DNA from 2 places in the Micromonospora sp. NBC_01699 genome. Region 2 is predicted to be linked to the other one. Evidence: predicted binding sites of a transcription regulator. Region 2 holds the regulator's gene; the other holds the start of a gene.

Region 1 (9,685 bases), 3.4 Mb from region 2:
CCGGAATCACGACTCATCACATAGTCGCTGATCTGTGTCATACATTAACTCGGCCGACTGGCCACCCATCTGGGCGGCGAATTGCCGGACCTACTCCACCACCAAACGGAGGGCATGACACATGTTCACCCCAAGACAAAGTGGGCGTCGATCGGCGCCCCGACTAATCGTCGGAACAGTGTTGGCGACACTGATGACCCTGGCCACCGCCGGGGCCGCGCTGGCCGGCCCGACCACGGACGGTGTCACGGTGGCGGCGCGTACCGACGCGTTCATCCGGGACGTCGCGGGCGACGTCGGCCTGGAGCCGCACGCCCTCGACCCGATCTGGGCCAGCCCGGACATCAAGGTCTGCCCGACCGCGGTCGAATGCGCGACCAGCCAGAACCCGATCGTCGGAGTGACCAACTGGGTCTTCGTCAAGGTGAACGTCGCCGGCCCGTACGGCAGCGGCCCGAGCACCGGCTTCGTGGAGCTCTACCGGACGACGCCGGGTGGCGGCTCGACCTGGTCGAGTGAGTGGACCCACATCGGCAACAGCATCGTGACGACCGCCTACCCGGGTGTCACCACCGTGACGATCGAGTGGAACGGCGTACCCGGTCCCGGGCACTTCTGCTTGCAGGCCCGGTGGATCTCCAGCACCGACCCGATGACGTCCATCGGCCCGAACCACAGCGAGAACACCCGGAACAACAACAACATCGCCTGGCGCAACGTCGACTCGGTCAACCCGCTCCCCGGTTCCCCCCAGGTGCGTCCGTTCGCGATCGGCAACGAGACCGAGACGGTGACCAGGAACGACCTCGTCATCGCCCAGCGCGGAGAGCCGTTCCAGAACATCGGTGGCAAGATCATCGTTGACCTGGGCCCGGTCCTGTTCCCGCGTTGGGTGCAGGCCGGACGACCCGGCACGGGCATCCGCGAGGCCGGCCGCAACCAGGTGGAGGTGGTGGCGGCCAACGCCAAGATCATCGACCTGGTGCTCAATCCCGGTGAACGACCGGAGTTCAGTCTGATCTTCTCGACCACGACCGTGTCCTCGAAGCTGTTCACGATCGACGTGGTGCAGTTCGGGCAGGCCAGGGCCGGCGCACCGAAGACCGATGCCGGCGGCGTGCAGTACCTGGTACGCCCGACCCGGCAGTAACGACAGTCCGTCCGGGCTGCGGGCCGGACGTGGGCGTGGTCACCCTGGTGGGGGTGGGTCACCAGCCCGCGTCCGGCCCGTCCGTACGCGCTCAGTCGGTCTCGGGTGCCCGCGACTGCGACAACCGGCCCTCGGCCAGCCGCAGCCAGCGGTCCACCCCGATCTCGGTGAGGAACCGTTCGTCGTGACTGACCACCACGAACGCACCCTCGTACGCGTTGAGCGCGCTCTCCAACTGGCCGACACTGACCAGGTCGAGGTTGTTCGTCGGCTCGTCCAGCAGCAGCAACTGGGGCGCCGGCTCGGCGAACAGCACACAGGCCAGGGTGGCGCGCAACCGTTCACCACCGGACAGCACCCCGACCGGAAGGTGGATGCGCGCGCCCCGGAACAGGAACCGGGCGAGCAGGTTCATCCGCGCCGCCGCCGGCATCGCGGGCGCGAAGGCGGCCAGGCTCTCCGCCACGGTACGGTCGGGATCCAGCAGGTCCAGCCGCTGCGACAGGTACGCGATCCGGCCGTCGGCCCGCCTGAACTCGCCGCCCTCCGGCTCCTGGTCGCCGTTCACCAACCGCAGCAGGGTGGACTTGCCGGCACCGTTCGGGCCGGTCAGGGCGATCCGCTCGGGTCCCCGGATGCTCAGGTCGACGCCCCCGTCGGCGAACAGGGCGCGCTCGCCGTACCGGGCCTGCATCCGCTCGCCGAGGAAGACCGTACGTCCGGCCGGGACCCTGGTGTCGGGCAGTTCCAGCGTGATCCGCTGCTCGTCCCGCAGGGCGCGACCGGCCTCGTCGAGTCGGGCCTTCGCGTCACCGACCCGTGCCGCGTGGGTCGTGTTCGCCTTCCCGGCCGACTCCTGCGCGCCCCGTTTCATCGTCCCGGCGAAGATCTTCGGCAGTCCGGCGTTCCCGAGGTTCCGGGAGGCGTTGCCGGCCCGGCGTTCGGCCCGCTCCCGGGCCTGCTGCATCTCCCGCTTCTCCCGTTTGACCTCCTGCTCGGCGTTGCGGACGTTCTTCTCGGCCACCTCCCGCTCACCGCGCACGGCCTCCTCGTACGCGGTGAAGTTCCCGCCGTGGGAGCGGACCTCGCCCCGGTCGAGTTCGAGGATGCGGTCCATCCGGTCCAGCAGTGCCCGGTCGTGGCTGACCAGCAGCAGGCAGCCGGCCCAGTCCTCGACCACGCCGTAGAGCTTGCGGCGGGCGTCGAGGTCGAGATTGTTCGTCGGCTCGTCGAGCAGCAGCACGTCGGGCCGCCGGAGCAACTGGGCCGCCAGGCCGAGGGAGACGACCTGTCCGCCGCTGAGGGTGTGCAGGTGCCGGGTGAGGGCGACGTCGGCGAGGCCGAGCCGGTCCAACTCGACCCGGGTCCGCTCCTCGATGTCCCAGTCGTTGCCGATCGTGGTGAAGTGCCGCTCGCTCGCGTCACCGGACTCGATGGCGTCCAGCGCGCCGAGTACGTCGGCGATGCCCAGCACCTCGGCCACGGTCAGGTCGCCGACCAGCGGCAGGGTCTGCGGTAGGTAGGCGAGCAGCCCGTTGACGGTCACCGACCCACCGGTGGGCGGCAACTCCCCGGCGATCAGCCGCAGCAGGGTGCTCTTGCCGGCGCCGTTCGGCGCGACGACGCCCGTACGGCCGCCGCCGACGGTGAAGGAGAGGTCCCGGAAGACCGGGGTGTCGTCCGGCCAGGAGAAGGACAGGTTCGAGCAGACGATGAACGCATCGGACATGCGAGTGCCTCGGGAGTGTGATGCGGGCGACCGGGGTCACCCGGTGGAGGAACAGGGATGGGTGGAACGACGACATGGCCACGTCGGCGCTCTGCGCGCCCACCGGTGGCCGATCACGTCCGGGTGTCACCCGGAGATGTCGTCGTCACCCGCCATGTCTGGTCTCCCTGATTTCGATCGCCCTGATTCCGATCACTCGTGGGCCACTTTACCAGCGGACCCCTGCTCCCATCGGGGGCTCGGGTGGACCGGCGCGGGTGTGCCGTTCGGCGTACCCGAAGGGGTGTGCACGGACGGCGGGGGCGCCCCACCGAAGTGGAGCGCCCCCGCACGGACCGTCGGTCGGTGTTACGCCACCGCGAGCGCCGGACCGTCCAGCGTCTGCACGTCGTCGGCCTCCTCGGCCGGCCGCAGGGCCAGCGCGAGTACGTCCGCCACGTCGGCCAGGGTGTGCACGGTCAGTGCCTCGCGCACCTCGGTCGGCAGGTCGTCCAGGTCGGGCTCGTTGCGGGCCGGGATGATGACCTCGGTGAGGCCGGCCCGGTGCGCGGCGAGCAGCTTCTGCTTCACCCCGCCGATCGGCAGCACCCGACCGGCCAGGGTGACCTCACCGGTCATCCCGAACTCCGGACGGACCGGCCGCCCGGAGGCGAGCGAAGCCAGCGCGGTGACCATGGTGATACCGGCACTGGGGCCGTCCTTGGGCACCGCACCCGCCGGTACGTGCAGGTGGATCCGGCGTCCGGCCAGCGCGTTCGGGTCGAGCCCGAACTTGCGGCCGTTCGAGCGCAGGTACGACAGGGCGATCTGCGCCGACTCCTTCATCACGTCGCCGAGCTGGCCGGTCAGGGTCAGCCCCGGCTCGCCCTCCATGCTGGTCGCCTCGATGAAGAGCACGTCACCACCGGCGCCGGTGACGGCCAGGCCGGTCGCCACGCCCGGTACGGCGGTGCGCTCGGCCGACTCCGGGGTGAACCGGGGCCGCCCCAGGTACGTCTTGAGGTTGTCGGTGTCGACCCGTACCGGTCCGTCGCTCGTCGCCAGCGCGACCGCGACCTTGCGCAGGATCCTGGCCAGTGCCCGTTCGAGTTGCCGTACGCCCGCCTCGCGGGTGTACTCGGCCGCGAGGCGGGCCAGGGCCTCGTCGCTGACGCTGAACTCCTCGGCGGTCAGGCCGGCCCGGTCGAGCTGCCGGGGCAGCAGGTGGTCGCGGGCGATGGCGACCTTCTCCTCCTCGGTGTAGCCGTCGAGCGTGACCAGTTCCATCCGGTCCAGCAGCGGGCCGGGGATGGAGTCGACCACGTTGGCGGTGGCCAGGAAGAGCACGTCCGAGAGGTCGAGGTCGACCTCCAGGTAGTGGTCCCGGAAGGTGTGGTTCTGGGCCGGGTCGAGGACTTCGAGCAGGGCGGCGGCCGGGTCACCGGCGTAGCCCGCGGAGATCTTGTCGACCTCGTCCAGCAGGATCACCGGGTTCATCGAACCCGCCTCGCGCAGCGCCCGGACGATCCGGCCGGGCAGCGCGCCGACGTAGGTACGCCGGTGACCCCGGATCTCGGCCTCGTCGCGGATACCGCCGAGGGACACCCGGACGAACTTGCGGCCGAGCGCGTGGGCGACCGACTCGCCGAGGCTGGTCTTACCCACCCCGGGCGGGCCGGCGAGGGCGAGCACGGCACCGGAGCCACGGCCGCCGACCACCTGGAGGTTGCGGGTGGCGCGACGGTTGCGCACCGCCAGGTACTCCAGGATCCGGTCCTTGACGTCGCTCAGGCCGGCGTGGTCGGCGTCGAGCACCTCGCGGGCCGCGGCCAGGTCGGTGTTGTCGTCGGTCCGGGTCGTCCAGGGCATTTCCAGTACGGTGTCGAGCCAGGTGCGGATCCAGCCCGCCTCCGGGGAGGCGTCACTGGCCCGCTCCAGCCGACCGACCTCGCGCATGGCCGCTTCGCGTACCTTGTCGGGCAGGTCGGCGGACTCGACCCGGGACCGGTAGTCGGCCGAGCCGTCCGGCTCGTCCTCGCCCAGTTCCTTGCGGATCGCGGCGAGCTGCTGCCGGAGCAGGAACTCGCGCTGGGACTTCTCCAGCCCCTCGCGTACGTCCGAGTTGATCTGCTCGGTGACCTCCTGCTCCGCCAGGTGGGCGCGGACCCAGCCGACGAGCAGTTCGAGCCGCGTCGTCACGTCCGTCGCGGCGAGCAGTTCGGTCTTCTGGGCCAGGGTGAGCCAGGAGGTGTAACCGGCCGAGTCGGCCAGTTCGGAGAGGTCGGTCATCCGCTCCAGCGCGTCGATGACCTGCCAGGCGCCACGCTCCTGGAGCAGCGACGTGGTGAGGGCCCGGTACTCGCGGGCGAGTTCCTTGGCCCGGCCGCTCGGGGCGGGTTCGTCGAGCTCGGTCGCCTCGACCCAGAGCGCCGCTCCGGGTCCGGGCACGCCGGAGCCGATCCGGGCCCGGGACACGCCCCGGACCACGGCTGCCGGCTCGCCGCTGGGCAGCCGACCGACCTTCTCGATCAGGGCGACAACGCCCATGGAGCCGTATTCCCCGTCCACCCGGGGTACCGCGAGAACTTTCTTGTCACCGGCCGCGCGAGCGGCGTCGACGGCAGCCTGGGTGCTCGGGTCGAGGGTCACCGGGATGACCATCCCGGGCAGCAGGACTGCGTCGGTCAGGGGCAGAACCGGAAGAGTTGCCATCGAACACCTGCCATCGTTTGAGTTGAGCCTGTACGACTCAAGTAACAAACCGTGCCCCGTGTTCCGTGCTGTGGCGCAGGCCACATCCGGCCCGTACGCCGGGACCCGACCTTTGTTGACCTTCCGACGAACCGGACCCTAGGGTCCTGAGCGGAATTCGCCTTCGCGATTCGCACGGGGTTGGTCGGGCGCGTTGGTCGCCGGCCGGATCGGGAGCACCAGTTGCGTAGAGGACTTGCCGTCATCCTGGCCGCCGCCATGTCACTCACCGCGTGCGGCGGTGCGGACGGCTCCGCCACCGGCGGCGGGACCGGGATCGGGCACCGGGAGATCACCGTCGGGGTGATCCCGATCCTCGACGTGGCCCCGATCTATCTCGGCATCCAGCAGGGATTCTTCGCCGAACGCAAGCTGAGGGTCAAACTCGAACCCGCCCAGGGTGGCGCCGCGATCGTGCCGGCCGTGCTCTCCGGCCAGTTCCAGTTCGGATTCAGCAACAACACCTCGCTGCTGCTCGCCCAGACCCGCGGGCTCCCGCTGAAGATCGTGGCGCCGGGCTCCTCCTCGACCGGTACGCCCGGCCGGGACTTCGCCGGGGTGGTGGTCCCGGACGGCAGCCCGATCAGGTCCAGCGCCGACCTGTCCGGCCGATCGGTGGCCATCAACACCCTGAACAACATCGGCGACACCGTCGTACGCGAGGCGGTCCGCAAGGCCGGCGGCGATCCCGCAACGGTGAAGTTCGTCGAACTGCCGTTCCCGGAGATGCCGGCCGCCGTGCTGAGCGGCCGGGTCGACGCCGCGTTCGTGGTCGAGCCCTTCCTGACCATCGCCCGCAACCAGCGGAGCCGGGACATCTCGTCGGCGTACGCGGAGGCGACGGCGAACCTCTCGGTGGCGTCGTACTTCACCTCGGAAGACCTGATCGAGTCCGAACCCGCCCTGGTCGAGGCGTTCACCGAGGCGATGGTGGAATCGCAGGCGTACGCCGCGTCGCACCCGGACGAGACCCGTCAGGTGCTGTCCACGTACACCTCCATCGGGGCCGACCTGATCCCCACCCTGACGCTGCCCTCCTTCGCCGCGAAGATCAACCGGCAGTCGGTACAGGCGCTCGCCGACATGGCCGAGCGGGACGGCCTGGTCACGAAGCCGCCGCAGGTGGACGCGCTCTTCCGGTGACCGCGACGGGAACCTCTACCGCCACCGGGCCTACCGGAAAGTGCGCACGGCATCGATACCGGCCGACGGGTCGCGCTCCGCATACTGAAACGAAAGGCGGCGGCGACGAACACGGCGACACCGGCGGCGGCGCGGGTGTGGACCGGCAGGAGGAGCGAACATGGGCGGGACCGGAGACGAGGAGAAGCTCGACCTGGTCGTCCGGCGCCGGGAACAGGCTGCCGACGGCGTGGTCCGGCTGACCCTGGCCCAGCCCGACGGGAGCGCGCTGCCGGACTGGGCGGCCGGCGCCCACATCGACGTGATCATGGATGACGGCACCACCCGGCAGTACTCGCTCTGCGGCGACGCCGCCGATCCGGGGCAGTGGACGATCTCGGTGCTGCTGGAGCCGGCCTCCCGCGGCGGCTCCCGGTTCATGCACGACACCCTGAGGCCCGGCCATCCCGTACGGGTGCAGGGCCCGCGCAACCACTTCGCGCTCGAACCGGCACCCCGTTACGTCTTCGTCGCCGGTGGCATCGGGATCACCCCGATCCTGCCGATGCTCGCCGCCGCCGAGACCGCCGGTGTGCCGTGGCGGCTGGTGTACGGCGGCCGGACCCGCTCCTCGATGGCCTTCGTGGACGAGTTGACCGAGCGGTACGGCGACCGGGTGACGATCCGGCCGCAGGACGAAACCGGGCTGCTCGACCTCGACGACATCCTGGCCGACCCGGACCCGACGACCCTGGTCTACTGCTGCGGGCCGGAACCCCTGCTGCTCGCCATGGAAGCGGCCTGCCGGCAGCGGCGGCCGGGCACCCTGCGGGTGGAACGGTTCGCCCCCAGGGAACAGGGCGCGCCGGTCCTGGACGGTTCGTTCGAGGTCGAACTCGCGGCGTCGGGACTGGTGCTGACCGTACCGCCGGACCGCTCGGTGTTGGCGACGATCGAGGCCGCCGGGGTGGACGTGAACTACTCCTGCACCGAGGGGACCTGCGGGACCTGCGAGACGAGCGTGCTCGCCGGGGAGCCCGACCACCGGGACTCGCTGCTCACCGAGGAGGACCGGGCGGCCAACAACCGGATGTACATCTGCGTCTCCCGGTCCCGGGGGCGGCGACTCGTACTCGATCTCTGAGCGGGCTCGGGCGGACGTCGGGGGTGCTCACCCCGTGCCAGCCCGAAGGGCGCGGGCGGGGGCAGGGCTGGGCGATTTCCCCCGGCCCTGCCCCCGCGGGGTGTTCTGATGGTGCTGGTGGCCGAAGGTCCACCGCCGCTCGCGATGCCGGCGGCCGTACCCGCCGGACGAGAGGACACGATGCGCACACCCGTCGGAGTCGACGCGCGCCGGACGGGCGGCGACCCGACCCGCGCGCCGTCCGGCGGCGGCTGAGCGGGGCGCGCGGGTGGACCAGCTCAACAACGCGCTGTCCAACCTGTCCGGCTGGCCGCTGCTGGTCATCGTCGGGCTGCTCGCGTTCGGCGAGTGCGCGGCCTTCATCGGGCTGATCCTCCCCGGTGAGACGGCCCTGCTGATCGGCGGTGCGCTCGCCGCGACCGGTCGGACCAACATCGCCGCGCTGGTCATCATCGCGGCGGTGTGCGCCGTCGTCGGGGACAGCGTCGGATACGAAATCGGTCGCCGGGTCGGGATGCCGCTGCGGCACAGCCGGTTGGGGCGGTGGGTCGGCGAGGAACGCTGGCAGCGGGCGGAGAGGTTCATCCACCGCCACGGCCCGTCCGCCGTCATGCTCGGCCGCTGGGTCGGGGTGCTGCGGGCGCTGGTGCCGGCGCTGGCCGGGATGACCCGGATGCCGTACCGCAGGTTTCTCGCCTTCAACGTGATCGGCGGGGTGACCTGGGCGACGGCGGTGATCCTGATCGGCTATGTCCTCGGCGCGTCGTGGCAGAAGGCGCAGAGCTACCTCGGCGAGGCGAGCGTGGGGCTGGCGGTGGCCGTGGTGCTGGCGGTGGTCGTCCGCTGGTTGATCGTACGGCGACGCAAGCGGCGGCACGACCACTGACCGGTCCCCCGTGGGTAGCTCGGGAGGGCGTACCGCCACCCGAGCTACCACCGCACCGGGCCGGACAGCCCGCCGCACTACTGGTCGTGCCGACGGGACAGGACGCACTCCATCGAGGCGCTGCGGAAGAAGTCCCGGGCACCCTGCGGGGTGGCCATGTCCCGGGGTACGGCGAGATGCTCCTGCAACTCCCGCTCGAACTCCCGTACCGCCTCCTGCCGGCTCATGTGCGCGGCGACCAGACCGAGCGGGCCCTCGACCTCGATCACGCGTACGGCCATCTCCCGGCCGACGAAGGCCATCGTGCCGAGCAGCCGCCCGACCAGCTGCCCGTCATCGCCGAAGATCTCGAACCGGGGCCGCCCGCTGATCCGGAACAGCTCCTTGACCTTCTCCTCGCTACCCGGCTTGAGCGGGTAGTAGAGCGCGTGCCAGTTCGAACCCATCCGTTCTTCCTTCCCTCGGTCGGCGCGGCGGCGTCCCGGTCAGACCTCCACCGTCACCGTCTCCATCTCCTCGTCCACCCGGTCCCCGGACGCGTCCCGCTCGGGCGCACCGCGGCGGGCCGAGGTCTGCTCCTGGACGACGAACCGCATCGAGCGGGCCTCGGTCATGCACTCGCGCATCGGCCCGACCAGTTCGCGGTGTTCGCCGCTGCGCTCCCACGCCTCGAACTGCGCCAGCGACGCCCACTCGCTGGTGATCAACCACTGCTCCGGGTCGGTGAGCGAGCGGCAGACCTGGTCCACCAGGTGCCCCGGCACCCCCTCGGCGACCTGGTAGCGGATCCGGTCGTACGCCCGGAGGAACTCGTCGGTCCGCTCCGCCGGTATCCGGATGAGGAACACCACCCGCCCCTTGCCCGATCCAGCCATGGCCGTCCCCTTCCGGATCACTGCTCGCCGCCGGCCCGTTGACCGGGCG
Region 2 (9,685 bases):
CCTCCAGGGTGCGGAACAGTTCGCCGGTGCCGACGAACTCCTGCCAGCGGTTGAGCACCTCGCCCCGGAGCAGCCGACCGTCGGAGAGCCCGTTCTCGACCGTACGCCGGGCGCCCCGGTAGGCGGCGTGGGCGCGTTCGGCGAGGTCGTCGGCGGTGGCCGCCTGGTCGTCGGCGGCGCCGGCCAGGCTCTCGACCGCCGGTCGCAGCGCGCTCAGCGCGCCGTCGAGGGTCTGCCGGACCACGGTGGCGCGGGCGTCGGCGTCGCCGGCCAGCCGGGCGAACCAGCCGCGCAGCGCAGCGGTGTAGCGCTCGGGTAGCAGGCCCTGCCCGTCGACCGGGGTCTCGGGGAGCACGAACAGCGGTGCCGCGCCGAGGCGTTGTTCGGTGAGCATCTCGGTGAGGTGGTCGGCCACCTCGTCGGCGGCCCCGAAGGGCACCCGGTCGAGGACCAGGGCGATGACGGTGCCGCGCAGCCGGGCGGTGCGCAGCAGTTCCCACGGGACGGCGTCGGCGTACCGGGCGGCGGTGGTGACGAAGAGCCACAGGTCGGCGGCGGCGAGCAGTTGCGTGGCGAGGGCCCGGTTGGCGTCGACCACCGAGTCGATGTCGGGTGCGTCGAGGAAGGCCAGGCCCGGCGGGAGGGCCGGCGCCGCGATCAGCTGGAGCGTGCCGGGGTCGTCACTGGCGTCTCCGGTTCGGGTCAGGCCGGGCAGCAGGTCGCCCTGGCGGAACCAGGCGAGGTCGCCGGGGTTGCAGACCAGGACGGGTGCCCTGGTCGTCGGCCGGAGCACGCCGGTGGCGCTGACCCGGGCCTGGACCAGGCTGTTGACCAGGGTCGACTTGCCGGCACCGGTGGAGCCGCCGACGACCACGAGCAGCGGGGCGTCGAGTCGGGCGAGGCGCGGGAGCAGGTAGTCGTCGAGTTGCGCGGCGATGGCCGCGCCGACCTGCCGGGCCTCGTCCGCCGATGGCAGGACCAACGGGTACGCGGTTTCGGCGATCACCGTACGCAGGTGCGCGAGCGCGGGTCGCAGGTCGGGTTCGGTGCTTTCCGCGACCTTCTGTCCGGCTGCTGCCCGCCAGGTCACCTCGCGTACGACCGGTGCGCTCCGGGTGGCGCCGGGAGTGTTCGGGTCGGCGTGACCGGTTCGGGGCTCGGTGCCCGGTTCAGCCGCCACTTGAGAGGAAGATTCGGATATTGTGGGAGGTTTCTCTACGAGGGCGGGCGCGCCGGGACCACTGGCGGGATCGCCGTGCGTCGTCACGGGTAAAGCCTGCCTGATGTATGCAAGACAGACAACAGGCACCCATACCGGTTCGGCCGCACCGGTACGTCGCCGGCCGGCAATCGTCCCTGGTCAGCAGGCCGATCGGCCGAGGTTGCGCGGATGTGACTCAACTCCAACTTGACGCCTGGGATCCTCGTGGCACTATTGAGTCCGGTCCACTCAACTTGCGGTGGGTTAGCTGCGGGCGGTGCCCGTCACCTGCCTAGTAACGAAGCGAGGAAGCAAAGATGGCACGTGCGGTCGGCATCGACCTCGGCACGACGAACTCCTGCGTCAGCGTTCTCGAAGGCGGTGAGCCCACCGTCATCGCGAACGCCGAGGGCTCGCGGACGACTCCTTCGATCGTCGCGTTCGCCCGCAACGGCGAGGTGCTCGTCGGTGAGGTCGCCAAGCGCCAGGCGGTGACCAACCCGGACCGGACCATCCGGTCGGTCAAGCGGGAGGTCGGCACCAACTGGTCGGTAGACATCGACGGCAAGAAGTACACCCCGCAGGAGATCTCGGCGCGCACGCTGATGAAGCTCAAGCGGGACGCCGAGGCGTACCTCGGCGAGCGGATCACCGACGCCGTGATCACCGTTCCGGCGTACTTCAACGACGCCCAGCGGCAGGCCACCAAGGAGGCCGGCGAGATCGCCGGCTTCAACGTACTGCGGATCGTGAACGAGCCGACCGCGGCGGCGTTGGCCTACGGGCTGGACAAGGGCTCCAAGGAGCAGACCGTACTGGTCTTCGACCTCGGTGGCGGCACCTTCGACGTGTCGCTGCTGGAACTGGCCGAGGGCGTGGTCGAGGTCAAGTCGACCAGCGGTGACAACCACCTGGGCGGCGACGACTGGGACGAGCGGATCATCGACCACCTGGTCAAGACCTTCCGGGGCCAGCACGGCGTCGACCTGTCGCAGGACAAGATGGCTATGCAGCGGCTCCGCGAGGCGGCCGAGAAGGCCAAGATCGAGCTGTCCGCGGCGACCACCACCAGCATCAACCTGCCGTACATCACCGCGGGTCCGGCGGCCACCGACGGTGCCCCGTCGGCTCCGCTGCACCTCGACGCGACCCTGACCCGGGCCGAGTTCCAGCGCATGACGCAGGACCTGCTGGACCGGACCAAGGGCCCGTTCCAGCAGGCCATCAAGGACGCCGGGGTGAAGGTCGCCGATGTCGACCACGTGATCCTGGTCGGCGGCTCCACCCGGATGCCGGCCGTCAGCGATCTGGTCAAGCAGCTCATCGGCCGGGACCCGAACAAGGGCGTCAACCCGGACGAGGTCGTCGCGGTCGGCGCCGCGTTGCAGGCCGGTGTGCTCAAGGGCGAGGTCAAGGACGTCCTGCTGCTCGACGTGACCCCGCTGAGCCTGGGCATCGAGACCAAGGGTGGCATCTTCACCAAGCTGATCGAGCGCAACACCACCATCCCGACCAAGCGCTCCGAGGTCTTCACCACCGCGGACGACAACCAGCCGTCGGTGCTGATCCAGGTCTTCCAGGGTGAGCGGGAGATCGCCGCCTACAACAAGAAGCTCGGCACCTTCGAGCTGACCGGCCTGCCGCCGGCCCCGCGCGGGGTCCCGCAGGTCGAGGTCACCTTCGACATCGACGCCAACGGCATCGTGCACGTCAACGCGAAGGACCTCGGCACCGGCAAGGAGCAGTCGATGACGATCACCGGCGGCTCGGCGCTGCCGAAGGACGACATCGAGCGGATGATGCGCGACGCCCAGGACCACGCCGACGACGACAAGCGTCGCCGCGAGGAGGCGGAGACCCGCAACGTCGCCGAGCAGCTCCAGTGGCAGACCGAGAAGTTCCTGGCCGAGAGCGGCGACAAGCTCCCCGGCGAGTCCCGCGAGCAGATCAACGAGGCCCTCGGTGACCTGCGCAGCGCGCTCGGCGGCACCGACCTGGAGGCGGTCAAGTCGGCGCACGAGAAGCTGGCCACGGTCTCCCAGCAGGCCGGCTCGCTGCTCTACGCGTCCCAGGCGGAGCAGGGCGAGCAGCCGGGTGCCGCGGGTGCCGGTGCGACCGGTGCCGGCCCGACCGGCGGCAAGCCGGCCAGCGGCCCGGACGACGTCGTGGACGCCGAGATCGTGGACGAGGACGACAAGAAGTGACCCGTCGCCACCACGCCGGCCCGGTCGCCCTCGGGCGACCGGGACCGGCGCTGCCTTCGGCGCTGTCCGGCACGAGGTAGTCGCGTGGCCGAACAGCGCAGGGTGATCGGCCAGCCCGGCCCGGTGGACCGGGGTCTGGACGAGTGGAGCGAGGAGAAGTCATGACGGAGAAGCCACAAGCCGCCGACCCGGAGACCACCGGGTCGACGCCGGGTGGCTCCGGCCCGGCGCAGGAGCAAACTGGCGAGCGGGTTGTCATCCGGGACAGGCGGAAGATCGACCGGTCCGACGACGGCACCGACCCGACGATCGACGATGTCGATTCGGCAAACGCCGAGGCATCGGTGAACGGGGTCGAGCCGGGGCAGCCGGACGAGTCGGACGACGACGAACTGGTCGGCGAGTCCGACCGGCCCGGTACCCCGATCCTGGACGAGTTGGTCGAGGACGCCGAGGTCGAGGTCGAGCTCGCCGACGGGAAGGCCCGGGGGCCGAAGTTGGACCAGCCGGCCGGCCTTGAGGGCGCGGTGGTGGACGCACCGGCCAAGCCGGTCGGCGGCGCACCCGGCCCGCTCGGCGCCGAGTTGGAGGCGCTGCGCGCCGAACTCGACGAGCGGACCCGGGACCTCCAGCGGGTGTCGGCGGAGTACGCCAACTACCGCAAGCGGGTGGACCGGGACCGGGGGCTGGCGGCCGAGCAGACCACCGGACAGGTGCTGACCGCGCTGCTGCCCGTACTGGACGACCTGGACCGGGCACGTGAGCACGGTGACCTGGTCGGGCCGTTCGGCACCGTTGCCGAGCAGCTCAACACGGCACTGACCCGGTTCGGCCTGACCCCGTTCGGGGAGAAGGGCGACCCGTTCGACCCGACCCGGCACGAGGCGGTGGCGCACCGGACCTCGGCCGAGGTCACCGAGCCCACCTGCGTCGAGGTCATGCGTCGGGGCTATCAGCTCGGCGAGCGGCTGCTGCGACCCGCACTGGTCGCCGTCGCCGATCCGGAGTAGTTGGATTCGACTGTCATGATCGGGGCGTACCGGGGGCCGTTACGGCGGAACCCGGTACGCCCCGATCACGACGCGAGGAAGGGGGTGGACGACAGATGAGTTCCAAGGACTGGCTGGAGAAGGACTTCTACGCCGCGCTGGGTGTGGGTAAGTCCGCCTCCTCCGACGAGATCAAGAAGGCGTACCGCAAGCTGGCCCGCGAGTCGCACCCGGACCACAACCCGGGTGACCCGCAGGCCGAGGAGCGGTTCAAGACCGTCTCCGAGGCGTACGACGTGCTCTCCGACGAGCGCAAACGCCGGGAGTACGACGAGATGCGCTCGCTGTTCGGCTCGGGCGCGTTCCGGCGCAACGCCCGCAGCGGCCAGCCGGGCGCCGGCGGTTACCCGTTCGACGTGTCCGACCTGTTCGGCAACGCCGGTCAGCCCGGGGCCGGTGACCGCCGGTTCGGCGGGGCCGGATTCTCCGACCTGTTCAGCTCGATCTTCTCCGGTGGCGGTGCCACCGGGGCGCCCCGGGCCCGTGGCCCGGCTCGCGGGCGCGACGTCGAGGCGGAGGTCGTACTCGACTTCAACGACGCCGTACGCGGGGTGACCCTGCCGTTGACGTTGCGCGCGCCGGGCGTCTGCGACACCTGCCACGGTGACGGCGCCAAGCCGGGCACCCAGCCGCGGGCCTGCCCGCAGTGCCACGGCGCCGGTGTGGTGACCCGCAACCAGGGCTCGTTCAGCTTCTCCGAGCCGTGCCGGGAGTGCCAGGGCGTCGGCACGGTGGTGGAGGAGAAGTGCCCGGAGTGCCTCGGCACCGGCGGGGTGACCAAGACCCGCACCCTGAACGTACGTTTCCCCGGCGGGGTGGCGGACGGCCAGCGGATCCGGCTCGCCGGTCGCGGTGAGCCGGGTGAGCGCGGCGGTTCGGCCGGTGACCTGTACGTGCTGGTCAAGGTACGCAACGACGAGCTGTTCGGGCGCAGCGGTGACGACCTCACGCTGACCGTGCCGATCACCTTCGCCGAGGCGGTGCTCGGCACCGACCTGCGGCTGCCGACGATGGACGGCGCGGTGACCCTGCGGGTGCCGCCGGGCACCCCGAGCGGCCGGACCCTGCGGGCGCGCGGCAAGGGCGTGGCCCGGCGCGACGGCCAGCCGGGCGACCTGCTGGTCACCGTGGAGGTCACGGTGCCGGCCCAGGTCTCGGCGGAGGCCCGTGAGGCGCTGGAATCGTTCGCCAAGCAGAGTCCTCCGGCCGGGCGGGAACATCTCGACGCCCGGGTGCGTCGAGTTAACTAGCGGTCGGTGATGCGGAGGTGAGTGGCGATGGCTGAGGAGTTCATCATCTCGGTCGAGACGTCGTCCGATGCCAAGGTGCTGATGATCTCGGTGGCGGCCCGGATGGCGGGGATGCACCCACAGACCCTCCGCCAGTACGACCGGATGGGCCTGGTCCAGCCGGGTCGGGCGGCGGGCGGTGGACGGCGCTACAGCGTGCGTGACGTCGCCCTGCTGCGCGAGGTGCAGCGGCTCAGTCAGGACGACGGGGTCAACCTCGCCGGGATCAAGCGGATCATCGGGCTGGAGCAGTTGGTCGACGAGTTGCAGCAGCGGATGGCGCAGATGGAAGCCGAGCTGGAGCACGCGTACCGGCGGGTTGCCGAGCTGGAGGCGGCGGCGACCGGCGCGTTCCCGCGCCGTGACCTGGTGCCGACGAACCAGGTGTCGACCGCCCTGGTGGTCTGGCGTCCGCGCGCCCGCTGACCCGTTGCCGCCGACCGGCCGTGGTTGGTCGTCCAGATGTCGGAACGCCCCGCATTTCCGCCCGGAAGTGCGGGGCGTTGGCCTAGTTTGAGGATGCCGGCACGGGCCGGGATCCACGGGGGGTCCCGGCCCGTACCGGCTTCGGTGCTGTCGGTGAGCCTCAGATCGATCTGAGCCGGCGGTGTACGGGCGGGTCGTTGATCCAGCCGACGAACCTCGCCTGGATCTGCTCCGGGGTCAGTTCGGGCAGTGCCGGCGCCGCCCTGTCCCGGAAGTGCCGCATGAAGGCGGCCAGTCGGTCGGGTTCCCCCGGGTAGAGCAACCGCACCCGGCGGCGGAAGACAGCGCATGGCCAGTCCTCGCCGTCGTCCGGGCAGCGCCAGTCGTCCGGGGCGGGGCGGTGCGCGGAGGTCAGGTCGTCGTCGGGCACGCCCGGTACCGCCTTCCGTCGATGTTGGACCAGGAACATGGCACCTCCTCGATCTGGATGGGACCGCCCCGGTCCGGTGGGCACGGACTCCGGTGGGCACGGATTCCGGGGCGGTCCCCAGTTCCGCCCGTCCACGTCCGGCCGTCCTACCGGGAGGGTCCGAGCGGTTCCTTGGTGACACTGTGGTGCCTCAACCATTACTGTCGGAACGGCACAATCCGCTTCGTGGATGAACCGGCACCGCTAGTGATGGTTGATAGACGATCGTCGAAATCATGGGAAGGTGTGGAACCCGTGGGAATCTCGCCGTCGGAGTTTCTGGTCCGCGAAATCAGACGCCGTCGGGTCGCCGCCAACATGACCCAGATCGTGCTGGCCCAACGGACCTTCTGCTCGGACTCGCACATCAGCAACATCGAGCAGGGCAAGGCCACCCCCGACGAGAAATTCCTGAGACTGCTGGACGAGGCCCTTGAGACCAGCGGCTTCTTCGTCAACCTCTGGCAGGAGTTGGTCCGCGACGCCGCGTCGCCCGTCTGGCTGCGCGAATGGCTGGAGTACGAGCGTGAGGCACTCACCCTGCGCGGGTACGAGCCGGCCTTCGTGCCCGGCCTGTTGCAGACCGAGGCGTACGCGCGGGCACTGTTGCGAATCGGTGGCCTGTCCGGTGCCCGGCTGGACGAGAAGGTCGCCGAGCGGCTCTCCCGACAGGCGATCCTCGACCGGGAGACCCCACCGGAGTTGTTCCTGGTGCTGGACGAGATGGTGCTGCGCCGGAGGTGCGGTGGCCACGACGTGATGAGCCACCAGGTCGAGCATCTGCTCGCCCAGATGGAGCGGCCCAACGTCCACGTCAACCTGATCCCGGTCGACCACGGCATCTATCCCGGACTACAGGGCAGCTTCGTCATCGCCGACCTGTCGAGCGGGTTGCGGGCCGGATATATCGATAACCAGCTTGATGCTCAGGTCTTCGAGGGGCAGGTGGACGTTGCTAGGCTGGGCGTGCGGTGGGACGGCTTGACCAGCGAAGCTCTCCCCGGCCGGCAAACGCTCGACATGGTGAGGGAAGTGGCCAAATCATGGATGTGACTGGCGCCCGGTGGCGGAAGTCGACCAGGTCGGGCACGAACGGGGGCAACTGTGTGGAGGTCGCCGACAACCTGTCCGACCGGGTTCTGGTCCGGGACAGCAAGGACCGTGGCGGGGGCATCCTGGCCTTCGACCCGGTCGCGTGGCGGGCGTTCGTGAGCCTCGCGAAACAGCACTGACCCGGTTCCGCGCGGAACCGGGCCGGCTGCTCCGGTCAGCCGAGGCGGCGACCCTGGCGGACCAGGCCGCCCTCGCACCAGTCGTGGTAGTTGAAGAGTTCCGGCTTGGCCAGCAGCACCCGGCTGTTGTGCGCCCAGACCTGCATCTGCTCGTCGCCGCCCTGCTCGGCCTGCTCGACCAGCTTGCGCAGCCGCCGCTTCGGGTGGGCCCGGAACTTCGTCCGGATGCCGTCGGCGGCGTAGATGTAGAGGCAGTGCAGGGCGAACCGGCGGGCCGGGCAGGACCGGTCCATCGCCAGCTCGAACAGGGTGGTGACGAGCCGGTCACCGGAAACCAGCAGGTCCCAGTCCTGCGGCATCGATTGCAACGGTACGGAATCGGGCTGGTAGGCCCAGGCGCGCAACTCGGCGGGGGACGGGTCCACCGGGTTGGAGAAGCCTTGGAACGCGGTCTGTTGCACGCTCACCGGGCCGACCTTCCGCTCTCGCGGGCGCGGGTCACTTCAGCGTCCCGCGCACGCACCACCTGTTGCGGCGACACGGTAGCGTGCCGCCGTCGATCTGGGGAAGAGCCCTGACGTGCCATTTCATCAAGCCGTTACGTCAAAAGTACGGAGAGTCCCCCGTACCGGGGCGATTCAGTCGGTTGCGGGTGCCGGCTTGAGGGCGGACGCCTGAGCCTTGCGGCGCAGCCAGTCCTTGAACCAGCGCATGTCCGGCAGTCGGGCCAGCATCGGACCGGTGACCACGGTGATCAACACGTACGCCGTGGCGAGCGGGGCGAGCTGCGGTTCGATCGCCACCCCGGTGGAGGTGACCGCGAGCCCGGCGATGACGATCGAGAACTCGCCGCGTGGCATCAGCGCCAGTCCCGTACGCCAGCGACCGGGTAGGGCGATCCCGACCCGGCGGGCGGCCAGGTAACCGGTGAGCAGCTTCGTGCCCATCGTGACGACGGCCAGTCCCAGCGCCGGCAGCAGCACCGGCGGCATGTCGGCGGGATCCGTGGCCAGCCCGAAGAAGACGAAGAAGACGGCGGCGAACAGATCCCGCAGCGGCGACAGCAGCTCGGTCGCGTGGTGTGCGACCGGCCCGGAGAGCGCGATGCCGACCAGGAACGCGCCGACCGCCGCCGAGACCTTCAGCCCGGCCGCCAGGCCCGCCACCAGCAGGGTCAGCCCGAGTACGCCGAGCAGCAGCGCCTCCGGATCGGTCGGCGCGAACATGCGCGAGATGATGTGCCCGTACCGGATCGCCACGACCAGCACCACGACGACGGTGGCGACCGCGATGCCCAGCGCCTTGGCCCCGCCGATCAGCCCGATGCCGGCCAGCAGCGCGGTCACCAGCGGCAGGTAGAGCGCCATCGCGAGGTCCTCGATGACCAGGATCGACAGGATGACCGGGGTTTCCCGGTTACCCAGCCGACCCAGGTCGGCCAGGACCTTGGCGATCACGCCGGACGAGGAGACCCAGGTGATGCCGGCGAGCACCACGGCAGCGAGCCAGCCCCAGCCGAGCAGCAGCGCGAAGGCGGCCCCGGGCAGCGCGTTGAGCAGCCCGTCGATCAGCCCGGCCGGGGCGGCGGCGCGCAGGTTGCCGACGAGTTCGCTGGCCGAATATTCCAGGCCGAGCATGACCAGCAGCAGGATCACGCCGATCTCGGCGCCGACCGCGAAGAACTCCTCGCTGGCCGAGAGCGGCACGATGCCGCCGTGGCCGAAGGCCAGGCCGGCCAGCAGGTAGAGCGGGATCGGGGAGAGCCCGATCCGGCGGCTCAGCCGGCCGAGCAGGCCGAGCCCGAGCAACAGCGCG

Evidence for each region. Region 2 encodes HspR, which represses chaperone genes until heat shock. Its sites were predicted from a motif close to TTGAGTNNNNNNNACTCAA; they were not measured.
Region 1: lon (endopeptidase La) is a predicted target of HspR. The motif match lies at 5,593-5,611, and genes of this name have one in related genera.

Annotation. Positions count from the first base shown of each region.
Region 1 covers NZ_CP109199.1:2,968,159-2,977,843, reverse strand. The annotation lists gene OG792_RS13330 (hypothetical protein) at 179-1,150, shown strand; gene OG792_RS13325 (ABC-F family ATP-binding cassette domain-containing protein) at 1,242-2,879, opposite strand; gene lon (endopeptidase La) at 3,228-5,570, opposite strand; gene OG792_RS13315 (ABC transporter substrate-binding protein) at 5,793-6,752, shown strand; gene OG792_RS13310 (PDR/VanB family oxidoreductase) at 6,913-7,875, shown strand; gene OG792_RS13305 (hypothetical protein) at 7,984-8,130, shown strand; gene OG792_RS13300 (DedA family protein) at 8,144-8,761, shown strand; gene OG792_RS13295 (SchA/CurD-like domain-containing protein) at 8,839-9,207, opposite strand; partial or broken gene OG792_RS13290 (antibiotic biosynthesis monooxygenase family protein) at 9,331-9,636, opposite strand; gene OG792_RS13285 (beta-ketoacyl synthase N-terminal-like domain-containing protein) at 9,654-9,685, opposite strand, start outside.
Region 2 covers NZ_CP109199.1:7,876,650-7,886,334, reverse strand. The annotation lists gene OG792_RS32640 (ABC transporter) at 1-1,180, opposite strand, end outside; gene dnaK (molecular chaperone DnaK) at 1,519-3,405, shown strand; gene OG792_RS32630 (nucleotide exchange factor GrpE) at 3,567-4,415, shown strand; gene dnaJ (molecular chaperone DnaJ) at 4,511-5,704, shown strand; gene OG792_RS32620 (heat shock protein transcriptional repressor HspR) at 5,732-6,169, shown strand; gene OG792_RS32615 (hypothetical protein) at 6,330-6,638, opposite strand; gene OG792_RS32610 (helix-turn-helix domain-containing protein) at 6,894-7,691, shown strand; gene OG792_RS32605 (DUF397 domain-containing protein) at 7,682-7,870, shown strand; gene OG792_RS32600 (hypothetical protein) at 7,906-8,337, opposite strand; gene OG792_RS32595 (cation:proton antiporter) at 8,509-9,685, opposite strand, start outside.